2 regions of the Peribacillus sp. NPDC058002 genome follow, and region 2 is predicted to be linked to the other one. Evidence: riboswitches for the same ligand, from Rfam matches in the RefSeq annotation. Region 2 holds a riboswitch; the other holds the start of a gene.

Region 1 (9,571 bases), on a different contig from region 2:
ATCCTTCATTCAGTCAATTGTTGGCGAGAGCATTGCCGCTGAAGATCATTCATCCTTAGTCAGTGTCAAAGACGGGGATGATTTGGAAATTCTTGAAATTACCGATACAGATAGAAAGGTTGTCATGGAGCTAGCTGAATTGGATGAAACACGCCGCCAGCGCGGGACTATTGTTGATGTGACAATCATAAGTGACTACCTAAGAAATAATGGTCTGCGATTATTGGATACACCGGGGTTCAATGGGGAAAAAAGCGTGGAATCCGATTTCCAAGGCTATTTACATGGCAGTGATGGACTGATGTTCGTCCTGGACGCCCGGGCGCCTTTCACCGGCAGCGAACGGGATCTGTTATTGGAAATTCAAATGATGGCTCCGAAACTGCCGATTCATTTCTTATTAAATAAAATGGATACGATATACAGTGATCAGGTCGCAGTCCGGATGGAAGACGAAACATGGGATAAAGTGAATGCATATTTCCCGAATGCGAAAGTATTCGCTTTCTCCAAACTTTATGATAGCAAGCAGCAATTGAAGGACCTTTCAGCCTTCCTTCAATCGAATTACCAAGATGAGAATTGGAAGGAAAGAAGATCAGAGAAAATCCTTGCATTCATTCGTAAAACTTTATCTTATCTGTTAGAAAAACGGGCAGCCAATGAGCGGAAATGCGAGCATTCCATCTCTTGGAATGAACAGATGGAAGTCAAACTGAATGGGGCGGTCAATCAACTGGCTGATTTGGAAAAAGAAAAAAGTGAAAATATCATAAGGTCTTATCGTCTGCTTAAGGATGAAGTGAAAAATCAGCTTTCTACTAAAATTCCTGAATTACTGAAGGATTGCTCTAAATCATTAACGGAAAGCAGTGATTTCAGTCAGGTCCATGTACAGTTAAACCAAGAAATGAATGAGCGGATTCAAAACTTCATTTCTGATAAGATCATGCCTCAATATTATCGTTCTCTACAAGACTGGATTGCCAGTTCCCAAATGGAGTTTTCACAAAGCCAGCAGTTTATGGATGAGATGAGTGCCGGATTCAATGAATTATACAAAGAAGAACGGATTACGCTTGCAGGAGACTTCAGGGTATTGGATGACTGGCGCCGTGATGCCGATCGGATGACAAGCAGTATCCGCATCGAAAACGTTAATATCCTTTTGCGCAGGACTCCATCACAATTGCTGCTTAAAGGAGCAGGGAAGCTGTTTGGGGCGATACCGCAAAATAAAGCCAATATGTACAATCGTTATAAGAAATATCTGGAAAGTGAAGATTACCTGGATGTTGCGGAAATGATCACGGAACGTTTCCTTACCCAATTTGGATTGTTTGAAAAATCTTTGGATCGGGACATCTCACTTTTCTATCGCAGTTCATTTGCTTTACTTCAAAAAACGATTGAACAAACGCAGACCGAGATTAAAGACTACCAGGCTGCATTGGAGCATATGAAAGAAAATCCGGAAGTTTACCGTGACCCGATCACTTTGTTCGAAGTGAAATTAAGGCAGTTGGAGAGGCTTGAAAAAATCGAGAAAAAGCGTCTAGCCCAGCTTCAAAGAAAATAAAAAATAACAAGGAACATTTCAAATATTCAAAAATCTATTGACTTTACGACTATATCCCTATAAAGTGATAATTACGAAAACGTAACACAATATATCTCTTATCAAGAGTGGCGGAGGGACTGGCCCTAAGATGCCCAGCAACCGTTCCATTAGGAATTGGTGCTAAATCCTGCAAAACAGAAATGTTTTGACAGATAAGAGAGGGACAAGTCTGCAAAACAGCTGATTAAACCTCTCTATATTAGAGAGGTTTTTATTTTGGGATTTACACCAACTAAACTGATAAGACTAAATTGAAAATATGGAGGGAAAACAAGATGAGAAGGTCTATTAAAGGAATATTCATTTCAGCCATCGCTTCGGCTTTGCTTTTAACAGGGTGCTCCACTGGGCAGAGTTCCACAGAATCGAAGAAAGAAGAAAAAGTATCATTTGAAAATGTACCGGAAAGATTTGCAGATGGGGATGGAGCCAAGATCAAAGTGATCCGAAAAATTGGCGGTGATGATCATACGGCCCAATACCTGGCGGGGGCGAAGGAAGAAGGGGAAGCACTGGGATTTCAAGTGGATACATATACAGCCAATGGTGATACGGCTAAATTTCATGATGCGATAGCGCAGGCTTTGGAGGAAGATTACGACGGGTATATCATTTCCCATGGTGATGATGCAGCAACTGTGAATGACGTTCAGAAGTTGGTTGATGCAGGTAAAAGCGTTGTCACGTTCGATTCAATAAGCGAACTATCTAAAATTGATGGCGTGACATTAACCTCACAGGATGATGAAGCGTTGGCCACACTGGCTTTTGATAAACTGTTAAAAGAGCAGAAAGGTGAAGCGGCAATTGCCTATCTTTGGGTGGATGGTTTCCCGCCAATGGTAAGAAGAAATGCAGTCTATCAGGAAAAACTAAAAGAAAATCCTGGGATTAAAGAAGTCGAAAGATTCGGGGTGGCATCTGCTGATACTTCGGTTCAGACACAAAATGCTGTAGCCGCAATGTTGAATAAATACCCTAAAGGTAAATTGGATGCCATTTTCGCAACTTGGGATGCCTTTGCCATCGGTGCAGCCCGGGCGATTAAAGAAGCGGGCCGCGATGAAGTGAAGATATATGGTGTTGATGTATCTAATGCAGATCTCCAGGAAATCCAATCGGCTGATAGCTCATGGTCCTACACGGCAGCGGTCGATCCCAAGCTGATCGGTGCAGTGAATATGAGGATATTGGCTAAAAAATTAGCGGGCGAAGATACTCCGCAAACCTATGACTTAGAGGCTTCACTTATTTCACAAAAGCAAGTCCGGGCTTCAAAGGAAGCGGTAAACATGGCAAATCTGTCTGGTATTGTCGATGGTTGGGGTGAATCTACGGAATTTGAAGAAGATTGGATGAAAGTTTTGAAAGACCATTATAAAAAGTAAAAAGAGACACTCTCTTTCCAGTGAAGGGAGTGTCTGTTCAATAAGGGGGAATGGACATGGGCACGCAACTAGAAATGAAGAAGATTTCGATTGAATTTCCAGGGGTGAAGGCGCTGAGTGAAGTTGACTTTTCCGTTCAATCAGGGACAGCCCACGCATTGGTCGGTGCAAACGGAGCAGGAAAATCGACGTTAATGAAAGTTTTATCGGGAGCCCATGTTCATTATTCAGGTGACATTTTCATTGATGGGATGAGGCGGGATATCCGCTCGCCAAAAGCGGCTCAGGAACAAGGCATTCAAATTGTTTATCAGGAAGTGGATACAGCCCTCATCCCTTACTTAACGGTTGGGGAAAATGTAATGTTGAATGATATGGTCCAAAACATGGGAAAAAAACAGAGGGTCCAATGGAAAGAGCTGCACAAACAAGCCTCTTATATTCTTGAAGATATGAAAATTCGTGTCCCTTCGAAAAAGCTGGTAAGAGATCTTACCTTGGCTGAAAAACAAATGGTCCTGATAGCAAGGGCCGTTTCGACAGAATGCAAATTCCTGATTCTCGATGAGCCAACTGCTCCGTTAAGTCATACGGAGACGACAGAACTTTTTCGAATTGTAAATGAATTAAAGCAAAAAGGCGTGGGAATCATTTTCATTTCACATCGTCTGCCTGAGATTTTTGAAATCTGTGAGGAAATTACGATCATGAGGAATGGGGAGCGTGTCACTTGTCGAAAGAAGGAGGACATGACCCGTAACGAAGTGGTAGAGAATATGCTCGGTAAAACCATGGATGACCAATTTCCAGAAGTGAATGCTTCGATCGGAGACGTCATTCTGGAAGTGAGCGGATTGTCAGATGCCGAGAAAGTCAAGAATGTTAATCTGAATGTTAAAGCAGGCGAGATAATCGGCTTGGCAGGGTTAGTCGGAGCGGGAAAAACGGAGCTCTGTAAAACCCTTTTCGGTCATACTTCGATCACAGCGGGAGAAGTAGTCCTGAATGGTCGTAAGCTTTCTTTGAAATCACCGCACGAAGCAGTAAAAAGCGGTCTGGCACTTGTACCTGAGGAACGCAGGAAAGAAGGGGTCCTCGTTCAGGAATCAGTCTCGGCGAATTTGACTGCAGCCAGCCTCGGCAAATTCTGCAAGACGTTCAGTTTCGTGAATCGTAAGGCGGAAAAGGAAAAGGCGAAGGAAATAATCGCAAGTCTCGGCATTAAAACTCCTTCAGGGGAAGCGATTGTCGAAAACCTTTCAGGTGGTAACCAGCAAAAAGTTGCCATCGGAAAATGGCTTATGGCCGATGCGGAAGTATACATATTCGATGAACCAACGAAAGGGGTCGATGTTGGAGCCAAGAAGGATATATTCGAATTGATTGCAAAGCTTGCAAGGAATGGGAAAGCGGTCATTTATGCATCATCCGAGCTTTCCGAAATCATCGGCATTACCAACCGGACATATGTGTTATATGACGGGAGCACTGTCATCGAATTAGAAACGAGCAAAACGAATGAAGAAGAACTACTATTCTATTCAACAGGAGGAAAATAGGATGAGCATACCCATTCCTGTTACGCAGACAGCGAAAGCGAAGAAAAGGCCGGAACTATTCGACTTTTTATATAAATACGGCACAATATTGACGATTATCATTCTGATTGGAATTTTTGCCGTGTCCAATCCAGCTTTCATTCAAACGAATAATCTGATCAACATCCTGCGTTCCATTTCAATCGTGACCATCATTGCGATCGGCATTACGATATCCCTGACCGTGGATGGCTTCGACCTTTCCGTAGGATCCGTCGCATCATTGGCAAATGCCATCGTCATATCAATGTTCGTCTGGTTTTCGCAGGATACATTAATCGCCATCTTAGCTGCGATCGGCGCCTCACTTGTCGTAGGGGCTTTGAATTCATTCATGATCGTTAAATTGAGAATTCCCGACATGCTGATGACATTGGCTACCATGTTCATTATCCAGGGAATTGCCCTTACTTATACAAAAGGGGCAACGGTTTCGCAAAATATGGTCATGCCCGACGGAACATTCGCAACAGGTCTGATCAGTCCATTTTTCGCCAAAATTGGCCAGGTACCATGGATAATCCTGATCATGGCAGTCATTGTGATTGCGACCCATATCTTTTTGACTTATACGAAGCATGGTCGTTATATGTACATTATTGGGGGAAATAAGGAAGCGGCGAGACTTTCCGGGATATCGGTCAAAAAATATAAAATCCTTGCCTATCTGCTTTCAGCTCTATTAGCTGCAGTCGGGGGGATTGTCCTAGCTTCAAGGGTCATGACATCGGAAATCAATTCAGGGTCCCCCTATTTAATGGATGCCGTTGCGGCTGCCTTCATTGGTTCCTCCGTTTTAGGAGCGGGAAAACCGAATGCATTTGGAACCTTTGTCGGTGCAGTCTTGATTGGAATCCTTCAAAACGGTTTGATCATGATGTCCGTTCCGTATTATGCGATGGATATCGTCAAAGGAACAGTGCTGGCCCTTGCGCTCGCGGTAACCTATTACAAACAAAAACACTAAAATGGTTTCGTCCCGTTAATCTACAGAAATCCTATAATTGTGAATTTTTGAAGATTGATTAAAATCCTGTTGGAATTCAACAGGATTTTTTCCTTATTAAAAAGGGACGGTTCATGGAATTTTCGCATCTTCATCATTTTACTTAATAATAATGATCTTTTTTATTACGCTAAAATGGGGACAGGAGGACTTTTTGATCCCTCATTGTTGGAGTATAAACATTGACCGCAGTTGTGAATTTTTACAGGGCCCTTATTTTCCTTTTAATAACATTATAAACGATTACATATTGGGTGGATTCTGGCATTTACTTTATTTAATCTATTGGGATATTTGGTATATTATTTATTCGGAAAAAGATACGAATATTAAAAACTTCTATTGTTACCGTTACGGTTAGGAAATTAAAAGTGGTAATACCGGATTTCTCTTTAGATAACTGAGTTTGTAGACAAAAGGGGTCCATCTAAAAAAAAAGCAAAGTTGATTGGAGCGGAAGGCGCGAGACTCCTGCTTAGAAAAGCGAGTGCTTGAAGAGGAAATCAACGTTCCCATTATACAACCCCACAAAAAAACTGTTGGCAAACTATGATTATCTAGTTTGTCTGCCCTTGTGGTTCACCCGTCACTTCCGCGTAACAGGATGTTCTGGCTACGATATACGTTCCTATTTTGGAGCAGAATCTTCTTAATTATCAGTAGCGATCGTTCTTTGTCGTTCAGCTCTTTTTTTCTTATGGGTTTAAAGTGACCGGTAGTTGCATAAGATTTTTTTTACTTTATAATTAGTACCAGGTATTAATATCAGTTATAAAATTGATGCAATTCATAACACGAGGTGGTTATTTTATGTTCAAATCCAAAGCACGTATTACAGCGATAGGTTCTTATGTTCCAGATAAAAGGCTAACAAATAAGGACTTAGAAAGAATGGTTGAAACCAATGATGAATGGATTGTTAAACGGACTGGTATTAAAGAGCGAAGAATTGCACATGAAGAAGAGTTTACTAGTGAAATAAGTTATAAAGCTGTAAAGGATTTAATGAAACGGTATGATAAATCTGTCGAAGATGTTGATATGATTATTGTCTGTACATTCACACCTGATTTCAACACTCCTAGCGTAGCTTCTTTAGTCCAAGCAAAGCTAGGTATTAAGAATACTGGAGCTATTGATTTAAACGCTGCTTGTGCAGGCTTTACTTATGGGCTGCATGTAGCTAATGGATTAGTAACATCTGGTTTAAACAAGAAAGTTCTTGTTATTGCAGCCGATACTTTATCCAAAATTATGGACTATGAAGATCGAGCCACTTGTATTTTATTTGGAGATGGTGGAGGAGCGGTTCTTGTAGAATATGATGAAAAACAGCCAAGTTTTATTTCGTCACATTTATATTCGGAAGGAGAAGGCGGAAAATATTTATATAGTACAAACCTATCGACACGTATAAATGGTGAAGACTTGAATAATAGTGGTAACCTTGTTCAAAATGGACGTGAGGTTTATAAATGGGCTGTTACTACTGTTCCAAAAGGAATGCAAACTGTGATGAAAAATACGGATTTTCATTTGAATGATGTGGATTGGTTTGTTCCGCATAGTGCAAATTTAAGAATGATTGAGTCAATATGCGATAGAAGCGGTTTTCCAATTGAGCGTACATTATATAGCTTAGTGGAGTATGGAAATACTTCCTCAGCAACAATACCATTAGCTTTAGATCAAGGAGTAAGCGAAGGAAAGCTCAATCATGGTGAGAAGATTTTATTATATGGTTTCGGTGGTGGGTTAGCACAAGCAGGATTGCTTATCAATTGGACCCTATAACACTTTTTTCTGCTACTGGTCAGCAGCTTTGTTCTTATTGATATAAAGGGTCAGTTTAAGTTAACAAGGATACTAAAATAACAAAAGACACCGTACTTATAGGTATGGTGTCTTTGAATTATCTTAAGGGATTTCAAAACCTCCAAATGGGCGGAAGTTACCTTTAGTAAGAAGTTTGGGTTGGTTAATGATAAGTGAACAGTGCCAAAATATCATGTTTACTCCAATATTTATCGGGAATGCTATTTAATGTAAATATTCCTGGAATTTGAGGAGGAAATTTCAACATGCTTGATGCTAAGACCATAGAAATCGTTCAGTCAACAGCACCAGTTCTCAAGGAACATAGTAAACCAATTGGAAAGAGATTTTATGAATTACTATTTTCAAAAGCTCCTGATTTGTATAATCTTTTTAACCAAACGAACCAAAAAAGAGGAATTCAACAAGAGGCCTTGGGATATGCTGTCTATGCTGCAGGAGAACATATTACGAACCTTGAAGCGATAAAACCGGTAATTAAAAGAGTTACTGAGAAACATCGTGCCATAGGAGTCAAGCCTGAACAGTATCCGGTTGTAGGTGAAACGTTGCTTCAAGCAGTTAAAGATGTATTGGGTGACGCAGCTACAGCTGAAATCATAGAGGCATGGGGAAAGGCCTATGGCTATATTGCAGATGCCTTTATTGATATTGAAAAAAACCTATATGAGGAAACAGAACAACAGCCTGGTGGATGGGAAGGATATCGAAGCTTCAATATCGAAAAAAAGATAAAAGAAAGTGATATGGTAACCTCCTTTTATCTAAAGCCTAGAGATGGAAAACCCATTGCCTCCTATCATGCTGGGCAATACTTGACACTTAAGGCTGAAATTCCTGGCGAGAAATATACGCACATACGCCATTACAGTCTTTCGGATTCACCTGGTAAGGATTACTACCGAATTAGTGTTAAACGTGAAGATGCACATGGAGATGCTCCATCTGGAATTGTATCTAACTATTTACATAAACAGCTGGAAGTTGGAGACGTGCTGCAATTTTCTGCTCCTGCAGGTGACTTCGAACTGGATAACACCGATTTACCCGTTGTTCTGATTAGTGGGGGTATTGGAATTACACCTTTACTTAGCATGTTAAACACCATTATAGAAAAGCAACCACAACGTCAGGTTACGTTTATCCATGCAACAAGCAATAGTCAAACACATGCTTTTAAAGATCATCTGCAACAAATAGTGAATGAACACCAACATATAAAATCATATGTAGTCTATGGTACACCAACAGAAGCTGACCGAACCTCTGGACATTTTGATAAAGAAGGATACGTGGGTTTAGACTTCCTGCAATCTATCGTTCCATCAAAAGAAGCGGATTTTTATTTCTGCGGACCTATTCCTTTTATGGAAGCAATCAATGAGGCCCTGAATAAATGGAGTGTATCGAAAGACCATATTCATTATGAAGTATTTAGTCCACTCGCTATTTTAGGAGAAAAATAAGTAAAAAGTGAACCCAAAAAGTTAGGCACTTTATTTAATTATGCTGCCTTGAGGGCATGAACCCGGTAATCTACCGGGCTCATGCCCTTTAATTTTATCTTGATTCGTAGAAAATTGCAGTGATGTTTGAAATGCTCCATGCTTTCAAATTCAGAGGGGAGTACTCTAATGCAGCATGTAATTTTTCATTAGTATAAAGTCAAAAAACTGCACCTCAAATTGTTAATGGGGCTCCTCCAACAAAACGCGGAAAACATACGCTAAGAGAATTTTGGCAGGAAAAAAGCCGATTTTCCCTACGCTAAGGAATCATCGGCCTTTAAGTATTATTGAATAAGAGGGCGTAGTGAATGTAAACTTGCTACTTTATTTGCATCAAAGTTGTATTCACCGAACTTATCTTTTTGAATACTGTTATCAGCATAAGACTCCGCCGCAAAGTGAACAATTGGTTCTTGAGCAACCACAGCTCCAATGATTTTCTCATATACAATGCTTCCCCTATTAAAGCTTAATCTAGGATCAGACGTTAAGGTACGTATCTCTTTAGGAAGACTAGCATAGGTAAGGGAATCTAAATATTCATTTTTCTCTAATAGTTTAGCCAAGGTAATAAGTTTTTGGGGAGTAATAAATCCTTTGCGAAATGCTATTTC
Region 2 (9,571 bases):
TTGAGCGGGCATATTTTTTTTGTCACGATCTTTGGGGGATCAGAAAAGAAAATCTTGATCGGTTGTGGCAATAAGCTTTTCGCCTTTCGGAACATAGAGGTGAGGAAATATTATTTTTGGAATGGGACTTGCGAGTTCAAGGGATTGAAACATGATAATCGATTGACGAATACGCTGATCTATTTAGGAGGGGCTATCTTTAATTTAGTCAGCATGCTGATCATCTATAGCTTAGTGTATCAGGATATCCTGGACAGCTCGGTGGTCTGGTATCAATTCATCTATTTTTCTTTCTATGTTATGTTCTTCTCGTTGTTTCCGATGTATTTCTCGGACGGGTCGCCTAGTGATGGGAAGGCCGCGGAATTGGCCTTGAGGAACAAGCTGGAAGATAGGGTGACGGATGATATATTTGTGAAGAAAATGGATGATGATAGCTGCAAGTAAAAAAGGGACGTGCTGGTGGCCGTTCTTTTTTTTGTTCTCGGATTTTTGGAAGAATGTCTTTTACGCTTTTTATTATAAACCTAATCGGCACGCTTATATTGATGCCGATTAGATTGTTCGAATGGATTAAAGTCTCCGCTAAAAAATCATTCCCATACTTCTTTTGCTACATCAACGACGAATTTCAGCTTTTCCCATTGCTGTTCTTCGGTCAGCTTGTTGCCGTGATGGGTGGAGGCGAAGCCGCATTGCGGGCTTAAGCATAATTGTTCGAGAGGAACGAAGTGCGAGGCCTCTTTAATGCGTGCCTTAACAGCTTCCTTGTCTTCAATTTCCCCATTTTTTGAAGTGACGACACCCAGTACGACCTGTGCACCGCCATTTGGAATGTATTCCAATGGTTTGAAATCCCCTGAGCGTTGATCATCATATTCCAAGAAAAATCCATCCACCTTTTCTTTAGCCAATAAAGTTGGGGCGATACGGGCATAGCTTCCTTCAAATGCCCAAGTCGACTGGTAGTTCCCACGGCATAGGTGTGTTGTGACGACAAGGTCTTCTGGTTTGCCTTCCAATGCGCCATTAATTACGCGAAGTGCAAGATCGATTAACTGTTCCCTCGTATATTTTCCATCTTTGAACTGAAAATCCGGAGCTGAAAGTCTGGCAATATATACATCATCCAATTGAAGATAACGCACACCAGCTTCATAAAAGGCCTTCAAAGCATGCTGATATGCTTTGATGATATCATTTGCATAGTCTTCAATATCAGGGTAGATGTCTTCATTATGAATGCCTACAGCAAATAATTGATTCGGACTGGGAATGGTTTGCTTGGCAACGGCGCGTCCGTTCACGATTTTGTTCAATTCAATGAAGTCACGAATGAAAGGATGTTCAGGATTGAATGAAACCTTCCCGGTATTGCGAACGTTATATCTCTCTGTTTCCACACCATCGAACGTGAGCCCTTTTTCAGTCACATATCCCTCGATTCCATTTAAATGTTCGAGGAAGTCAAAGTGCCACCATGTACGTCTGAACTCACCGTCCGTCACGGCTTCCAATCCAACTTCAATTTGTTTTTCGACAATCCGATTGATTTCTTCGGTTTCAACTTCACGAAGCCGCTCTGCTGAAATGGTACCTTCCTTAAATTGCTTTCTGGCAACATGTAAACGTTCTGGTCTTAATAAACTTCCGACGTGATCGGCCTTGAATGGTGCTTTCGTTAATGTGATGGACATGTTGCATTCCTTCTTTCCTTTTAAAAATAAGGCTGTTTTCGCATACTTTGTTGCCATTTACCAAGTAATGTGGTGTGGTTGATTTCCCCTCCAGATGCCCGCCTTCCGCGGGTCTCACCTGTCCCGCTGCTCCCGCAGGAGTCTCGCACTTCCGCTCCAATCAACCTTAAATCGTTTCATTTTAAAAACAACAATCTTTACGAAAAGAGCCAAAAATAAAAAACCTCTTCTTAAAAATAAGAAGAGGTGTTGGCAACCAAGCTATACACTCTTCTTATCTTCAAGTTTTTACACTTCTGGAATTAGCACAGTACATGATCAGTCTGTTGCTGAGGCATCAAAGGGCCAGTCCCTCCACCTCTCTGGATAAGAGTTGTCTATTAAATTAATTATGACTATACAGGTAGTTTTTATAAAGGTCAAGGGTTGAAGGTGGAAGATTTTGAATATACAGATTATTGATATGTGTTACTACATCAGGGAACCCGGCATATGCTATAACCGAAGATTCATATGAGCGGCAGGAGGGGAATGCAAGGATGAGTACATTCAGTCCATTCAAAAATGGCATAACGATAACTTTAACTGAAGCCATGATAGAGAAAATCATAAGAAGGAAATCAGATGGTCAGGATATTAAAGTCGAGATTACGCCAAAACATATCGTGCTTTCCGGAACGACGGAAGTGAAAAAAATGATGTTTAAGAAAAACGTAGCTTTCCGGATTACATTAAAACCGGTTTCTGTGGAAAAAAGAACGATTTTATTTGAATTAGTGGAAATGGAACCAATTGACAGGAAATTCATAAACCAAAGGATATTTAACAGACCGCCATTTTTTGAATTTGAAAAAAGAACGATCAAAATGAATGTTAATGCCTGGAACATCGTGAGAAAAATTCCCGTTGGCACAATTAAATCGTATGAACTCGTCGAAGGTGCATTGAAAATGAAACTTACTTTATGATCGAGTTTACATACATCCTTAGCCGAAAACTATAAAGGGAGTGCCAGGTATGATAGTGTTATGGTGATATGGGTCATAAAAAATGTGTTTGATAAATCAAGCTCTTTAAAATATACTAAATGACTTGAAGTTTTGAGTTTTTCTGGGAATGAGGAGGATAATGATGGATCAGAAGATTTTGCCTGCTTCAGCAAGCATGAAGGATTTCGAAAGATTTTTAGAGAGTTCCTATGAAATAGGTGTGTTTCTTGATTTGCATATATCACAATTGAAAAACGTAAGTATGATGGCCAAGCAACATAATAAGAAAATGATATACCATGTCGATTTGATCCATGGCATAAGAAGTGATGAGTACGCGACAGAATTCATTTGTCAGGAATATAATCCATATGGGCTGATTTCGACTAAATCAAACGTTATATTGAAGGCGAAGCAAAAGGGGGTCATTGCCATCCAGCGAATCTTTTTAATAGATTCACATGCGCTTGAGAAAAGTTATAAGCTGGTGCAGAAAACCAAGCCGGATTATATCGAAGTATTGCCGGGCGCCATGCCATGGATGATAAAAGAAGTGAAGGAACGATTGCAGACACCGATTTTTGCAGGTGGCCTCATTCGTACTTCGGATGAAGTCCTGAATGCCCTCGATGCTGGAGCATCGTCAATCACCACTTCCAAAACTGAATTATGGGATATCGTTTAATAGGGGAAATTGAAAAAAAATACAGAAAAATAGATAAATTCCTCACAAATTATTGACAGCGTTTTCATAAACAAGTATATTTTACAGTACAAGTTAATAGATGTGACGGAGACTAGGAGATTCACAACAGATCTATTCATAATTTATATTATGAGGATAGTTCTGCTGTGAATCTCCTTTATTTGTTGGTAAGGTTTAAAAAATTATCAGGGGAGGGGTTTTATTCATGACTCCATTTTGGGGAGAAGTGTTAGGTACGATGATATTAGTTTTATTCGGAGCAGGCATTGGGGCTGGTTCATCCTTAAAGGGATCCTATGCAAAAGATGCCGGCTGGATCGTTATCACGATTGCGTGGGGATTGGCTGTTACCATGGGTGTTTTTGCAGTGGGCTCCATAAGCGGGGCGCATTTAAACCCGGCAGTCACAGTGGGGTTTGCCATTATTGGGGAATTTCCTTGGAGTGATGTGCCTGGTTACATCGTTGCCCAAATGATTGGCGCAATCCTTGGAGCAACTTTAGTATTCCTGCACTATTTGCCACACTGGAAAGCTACGGATGATCCAGGAGCGAAGCTTGGTGTGTTCGCGACCTCACCTGCAATCCCGCACACATTTTCAAATCTATTAAGTGAGATGATTGGAACTTTCATCCTTATTCTTGGTTTATTATTTATAGGTGCCAATCATTTTACGGAGGGTCTAAACCCATTCGCTGTCGGGTTATTGATTGTCGTGATCGGGATGTCACTTGGCGGAACGACAGGATACGCGATTAACCCGGCCCGCGATCTGGGGCCGCGCATCGCTCACTTTTTGCTGCCGATACCGGGGAAGGGCAATTCGAATTGGGGCTATTCATGGATTCCGGTCGTTGGACCGATTATTGGGGGTTCACTTGGTGCCGTTTGTTATAAAGCGTTCTTTATGGGAGAAATAACAGCAGGATTTTGGTCTGTTTTGGGTGCAAGCCTGGTACTATTGATATTAGCCTATGCATTTGGTAAAAAACAGTCACATGAAATGGAAAGCAGAAATATTGCCAGTTAATTAAAAGGAGGGGCATACACAATGGAAAAATACATTTTATCATTAGATCAAGGAACAACGAGTTCGCGGGCGATTTTATTTAACGAAAAGGGGGAAATCGTCCATTCCTCCCAAAAGGAATTCACGCAGCATTTCCCTAAACCAGGCTGGGTCGAGCATAACGCTAATGAGATTTGGGGATCGATCCTGGCAGTCATTGCCGGAGTACTATCTGAATCCGGTGTAAAGCCAGAGCAAATTGCCGGGATCGGGATCACCAATCAGCGTGAAACGGCAGTCGTTTGGGATAAGGAAACAGGTACCCCTGTCTATAATGCGATTGTATGGCAGTCCAGGCAAACAAGTGAAATCTGTGATGATTTGAAGGAAAAGGGACTTAATGATCTATTCCGGGATAAAACGGGATTGTTGATAGATGCTTATTTTTCCGGAACGAAAGTGAAATGGATCCTCGATAATGTCGAAGGGGCCCGGCAAAAGGCGGATGAAGGCAAGCTGTTATTCGGTACCATCGATACTTGGCTGATCTGGAAGCTATCAGGAGGAAAGGCTCATGTAACGGACTATTCCAATGCATCCCGGACATTGATGTACAATATCCATGAACTGAAATGGGATGAAGAACTGCTCGAGATATTGACTGTACCAAAATCGATGCTGCCGGAAGTAAGGCCTTCCTCTGAAGAATATGCACGTACGATCGAATATCATTTCTTCGGCCAATCGATTCCGATCGCCGGGGCAGCCGGTGATCAGCAGGCAGCATTATTCGGCCAAGCCTGCTTTAATGAAGGAATGGCTAAAAATACGTATGGAACAGGCTGTTTCATGCTCATGAATACAGGAGCCAAGGCTGTCAGTTCCGAACACGGACTATTGACGACACTTGCCTGGGGACTGAATGGAAAGGTCGAATATGCATTGGAAGGCAGCATATTCGTAGCGGGCTCCGCAATCCAATGGCTGCGCGATGGCCTGCGGATGCTTCATGATGCCAAGGACAGCGAAGCCTATGCAAAACGGGTGGAAAGTACGGATGGAGTATATGTGGTACCGGCTTTTGTAGGACTTGGAACCCCATATTGGGACAGCGAAGTGCGGGGAGCCGTTTTTGGTTTGACGCGCGGCACATCCAAAGAACATTTCATTCGTGCCACACTTGAATCATTGGCATATCAAACGAAGGATGTCCTTGATGCAATGGAGGCGGATTCAGGAATCGAGCTCCAGACATTAAGAGTGGATGGCGGGGCAGTCAAGAATGACTTCCTGATGCAATTCCAAAGCGACTTATTACGGGTGCCCGTCGAGAGGCCGACCATAAACGAAACTACAGCATTAGGTGCTGCATACTTAGCTGGCCTTGCTGTCGGGTATTGGAAGGATCAAGAAGAAATCTCCCGGCAATGGGCAGTAGACAAAACCTTTAAACACTCCATGGAAGAGCAAGATAGTGAAAAATTATATGAAGGCTGGAAAAAAGCTGTACATGCCGCCATGGCATTTAAATAAAAAACGAGGTGTATTCTTTCTCAAACGAGCTGGAGTATGCTATAATGAAATCAAGTTAATAACTCGGCCGGAGAACAGGAGAGACCATGAATGCGTTATCGTTAATTCGATAATGTCATTTATGGTCTCTTTTTTGTTTTCAATGGCAGATTAGGGATATTAATATCTATATAAACTATGCGAACAAATGAACCAATTGAATAGAATGACCGAACTCACGAGTAAATAGCGTGAACTCACGAGTTAAAGTGCAGAATTCACGAGTAAAAGTGCAGAATTCACGAGTAAACCGTGTGAATTCACGAGTAAAAGTGCAGAATTCACGAGTAAACCGTGTGAATTCACGAGTAAAAGTGCAGAATTCACGAGTAAACCGAGCAAATTCACGAGTAAAGCGCGAATTCACGAGTAAACCGTGTGAATTCACGAGTAAACTGCACGAATTCACGAGTAAAACGCACGAATTCACGAGTAAACGCAGAATTCACGTAAAAATAGAATGCAATACTTAAAGGAGGAGTCAGGCATGAGGTTTTCAAATATATATCGGGAAGAAACGATCGAACTTCTGAAAAAAGAGAAATATGATGTGGTTGTCATTGGCGGGGGAATTACCGGTGCAGGGATCGCCCTGGATGCAACGACCCGTGGAATGAAAGTGGCTTTGGTTGAAATGCAGGACTTTGCAGCAGGTACTTCAAGCCGTTCGACAAAACTTGTTCATGGCGGATTGCGGTATTTAAAGCAATTTGAAATAAAAATGGTTGCCGAGGTTGGTAAAGAGCGGGAAATCGTTTATGAAAATGGACCGCATGTTACCACACCGGAATGGATGCTGTTACCAATGCACAAAGGTGGCACCTTCGGGAAATTCAGTACTTCCATTGGCCTTCGGGTATATGATTTCCTTGCGGGGGTTAAAAAAGCTGAACGCAGGAAAATGCTTTCGGCGGAGGAAACGCTAAAGCGGGAGCCGCTCGTTAAGAAAGAGGGGCTGAAGGGCGGAGGCTATTATGTTGAATACCGGACAGATGATGCACGTCTGACGATCGAAGTGATGAAGGCGGCTGTCGATAAAGGTGCAACACCGATAAATTATACAAAAGTGGAAAAATTGTTATATGACAATGGCAAGGTGAACGGCGTCCAAGTTGCCGATTCACTATCAGGTGATTCTTATGAAATATACGCAGACAAAGTTATTAATGCAGCAGGTCCATGGGTCGATTCCATTCGTGAAAAGGACCAATCGAAAAAAGGGAAAACGCTGAAGTTATCCAAGGGTGTTCATGTGGTCATCGATCAATCGAAATTCCCGTTGAAGCAGGCGCTTTATTTTGATACGCCTGATGGCAGGATGATTTTTGCCATCCCGAGAGCCGGTAAGGCTTATGTAGGGACTACGGACACTTTTTATGATGGTGATCCTGCAGTGCCGACCGTTACGTCCGAAGACCGTGCCTATTTATTAAAGTCGATACATTATATGTTTCCAGAAGTGAACATTACGGGTGACGATATTGAATCAAGCTGGGCTGGAGTGAGGCCGTTGATTCTTGAAGAAGGGAAAGATCCTTCTGAAATATCAAGGAAGGATGAAATTTGGGAGTCCGATTCGGGCCTTATCACGATTGCTGGAGGGAAATTGACCGGTTATCGCAAAATGGCCAAAACGACGGTCGACCTTTTGGCAGGGAAGCTTGCCCAGCAATCCAATAAAACTTACCCAGCCAGCAGCACTAAAGGAATGCCGGTTTCGGGAGGGGATGTCGGGGGATCAAGAAACTTTCCCGATTATATCAAGCAACATATTCAAATGGGAATTGACTCGGGACTCGCAGTTAAGGATACCGAAGAGATATTGGCCATGTACGGGTCCAACGCACCCGTGATATTCGATATCGCGAAAGGCGAAGGAGACGGAGGAGCAAGCAGTGGCCTTCCAAAGAAATTGTTCGTACAGCTGAAATACGCACTAGATCATGAAATGGCCGCAACCCCAGTGGATTTCTTCTTCCGTAGGACGGGGACGCTATTATTCGATATTGATTTAGTCCAAAAGCATAAACATGCAGTGATCGATTATATGGCTGGATATTTTGGATGGACGGAATCAACAAAAATGGAGAGAACCAATCAATTGGAACAGGAAATATCGGGTGCGATTAGAGTATCTTGACCAATATGCAATAACAAGACGCCGGCGGCATCGCTGGCGTTTTTTCATTTCTAGAAGGTAAATCTAGCCTGTTGTGTCAGATTTTATTACGGCTTTAAATGGAGTATTATGGAGTACGCCAGTCATTTATATTTTATTGGGAGTAGGTTTATTATTTTCGATTTTAACCCGTTTTCTGCAAGTGAGGCACATTAAGGAAATGATCGTTTTGATGTTCCAAGGCAAAAGTTCGGAAGCGGGGATTTCCTCATTCCAAGCTTTATCCATAGCACTTTCAGGACGGGTCGGTACAGGTAACATTGCAGGAGTGGCCACGGCTATCGCCTTTGGCGGTCCCGGTGCCGTATTCTGGATGTGGGCCATCGCCTTCATAGGAGCGGCCAGTGCATTTGTGGAATCCACTTTAGCTCAAATTTATAAAGTCAAACAAGATGGACAATATCGGGGTGGCCCCGCTTATTATATTGAAAAAGGGATAGGGTGGAAGTGGTTTGCTGTACTCTTTGCATTTGCAGCACTTGTTGCCATGGCTATCCTTATGCCAGGTGTTCAATCCAATTCGATTGCTGCCGGAGTGGAAAATGCATTCGGCATCAACCCGGTGATCACTGGATTGGCGATCGTCCTTTTACTGGGCTTCATTATATTTGGCGGTGTAAAACGGATAGCTAATGCTGCAACCTTGATCGTGCCTTTCATGGCTCTAGGTTATATATTGCTATCTGTTGTCATCGTCCTATTGAATATAGCTGAATTACCAGGAATCATCTCTTTGATATTCAGAAGTGCCTTCGGGTTGGATTCTGCATTTGGGGGAATCATTGGCATGGCGATTGCCTGGGGAGTGAAACGCGGCGTTTATTCGAATGAGGCAGGCCAAGGGACAGGCGCTCATCCTGCGGCTGCGGCTGAAGTATCACACCCGGCAAAGCAGGGTCTTGTCCAAGCATTCTCGGTTTATATCGACACATTGTTCGTTTGTTCCGCTACGGCCTTCATGATTTTATTTACAGGCATGTATAATACACAAGCGGAAAATGGTTCATATATCGTCAATAATTTGGGCGATGTAACACCTGGTCCAGGGTATACACAAGCGGCAATCGATAGTGTAATACCGGGTTTTGGTGCTGGCTTTGTTGCAATAGCCCTTTTCTTCTTCGCCTTTACGACGATCATGGCCTACTATTATATTGCCGAAACCAATATCGCCTATTTAATACGCAACCGGAATGGTAAATGGGCCATGTTCGCCTTGAAGATCATCATTCTGGCGGCCAGTTTTTACGGATCCGTGCGTACGGCAGAGCTAGCTTGGGCATTAGGGGACGCTGGCTTGGGCATAATGGTGTGGCTCAATGTCATTGCCATTTTGATTCTGGCTAAACCGGCGCTTATAGCGTTAAAGGATTACGAAAAGCAAAAGAAGGCAGGGGTCGATCCAGTTTTCAATCCGAA

The links. Region 2 has a riboswitch for S-adenosylmethionine ahead of ACFVSH_RS06740 (5-methyltetrahydropteroyltriglutamate--homocysteine S-methyltransferase). Riboswitches for the same ligand answer to the same signal wherever they lie in the genome.
Region 1: another riboswitch for S-adenosylmethionine. It lies ahead of ACFVSH_RS06530 (sugar ABC transporter substrate-binding protein); the one in region 2 lies ahead of ACFVSH_RS06740 (5-methyltetrahydropteroyltriglutamate--homocysteine S-methyltransferase).

The regions. Positions count from the first base shown of each region.
Region 1 is NZ_JBHVQU010000020.1:33,841-43,411, forward strand. It holds gene ACFVSH_RS06525 (GTPase domain-containing protein) at 1-1,579, shown strand, start outside; SAM riboswitch class I at 1,675-1,780, shown strand; gene ACFVSH_RS06530 (sugar ABC transporter substrate-binding protein) at 1,897-3,009, shown strand; gene ACFVSH_RS06535 (sugar ABC transporter ATP-binding protein) at 3,066-4,568, shown strand; gene ACFVSH_RS06540 (ABC transporter permease) at 4,570-5,574, shown strand; gene ACFVSH_RS06545 (ketoacyl-ACP synthase III) at 6,424-7,407, shown strand; gene hmpA (NO-inducible flavohemoprotein) at 7,695-8,915, shown strand; gene ACFVSH_RS06560 (hypothetical protein) at 9,242-9,523, opposite strand.
Region 2 is NZ_JBHVQU010000021.1:29,620-39,190, forward strand. It holds gene ACFVSH_RS06735 (hypothetical protein) at 1-447, shown strand, start outside; gene ACFVSH_RS06740 (5-methyltetrahydropteroyltriglutamate--homocysteine S-methyltransferase) at 594-1,697, opposite strand; SAM riboswitch class I at 1,969-2,070, opposite strand; gene ACFVSH_RS06745 (hypothetical protein) at 2,237-2,665, shown strand; gene ACFVSH_RS06750 (glycerol-3-phosphate responsive antiterminator) at 2,829-3,371, shown strand; gene ACFVSH_RS06755 (MIP/aquaporin family protein) at 3,598-4,422, shown strand; gene glpK (glycerol kinase GlpK) at 4,444-5,934, shown strand; gene ACFVSH_RS06765 (glycerol-3-phosphate dehydrogenase/oxidase) at 6,461-8,113, shown strand; gene ACFVSH_RS06770 (alanine/glycine:cation symporter family protein) at 8,187-9,571, shown strand, end outside.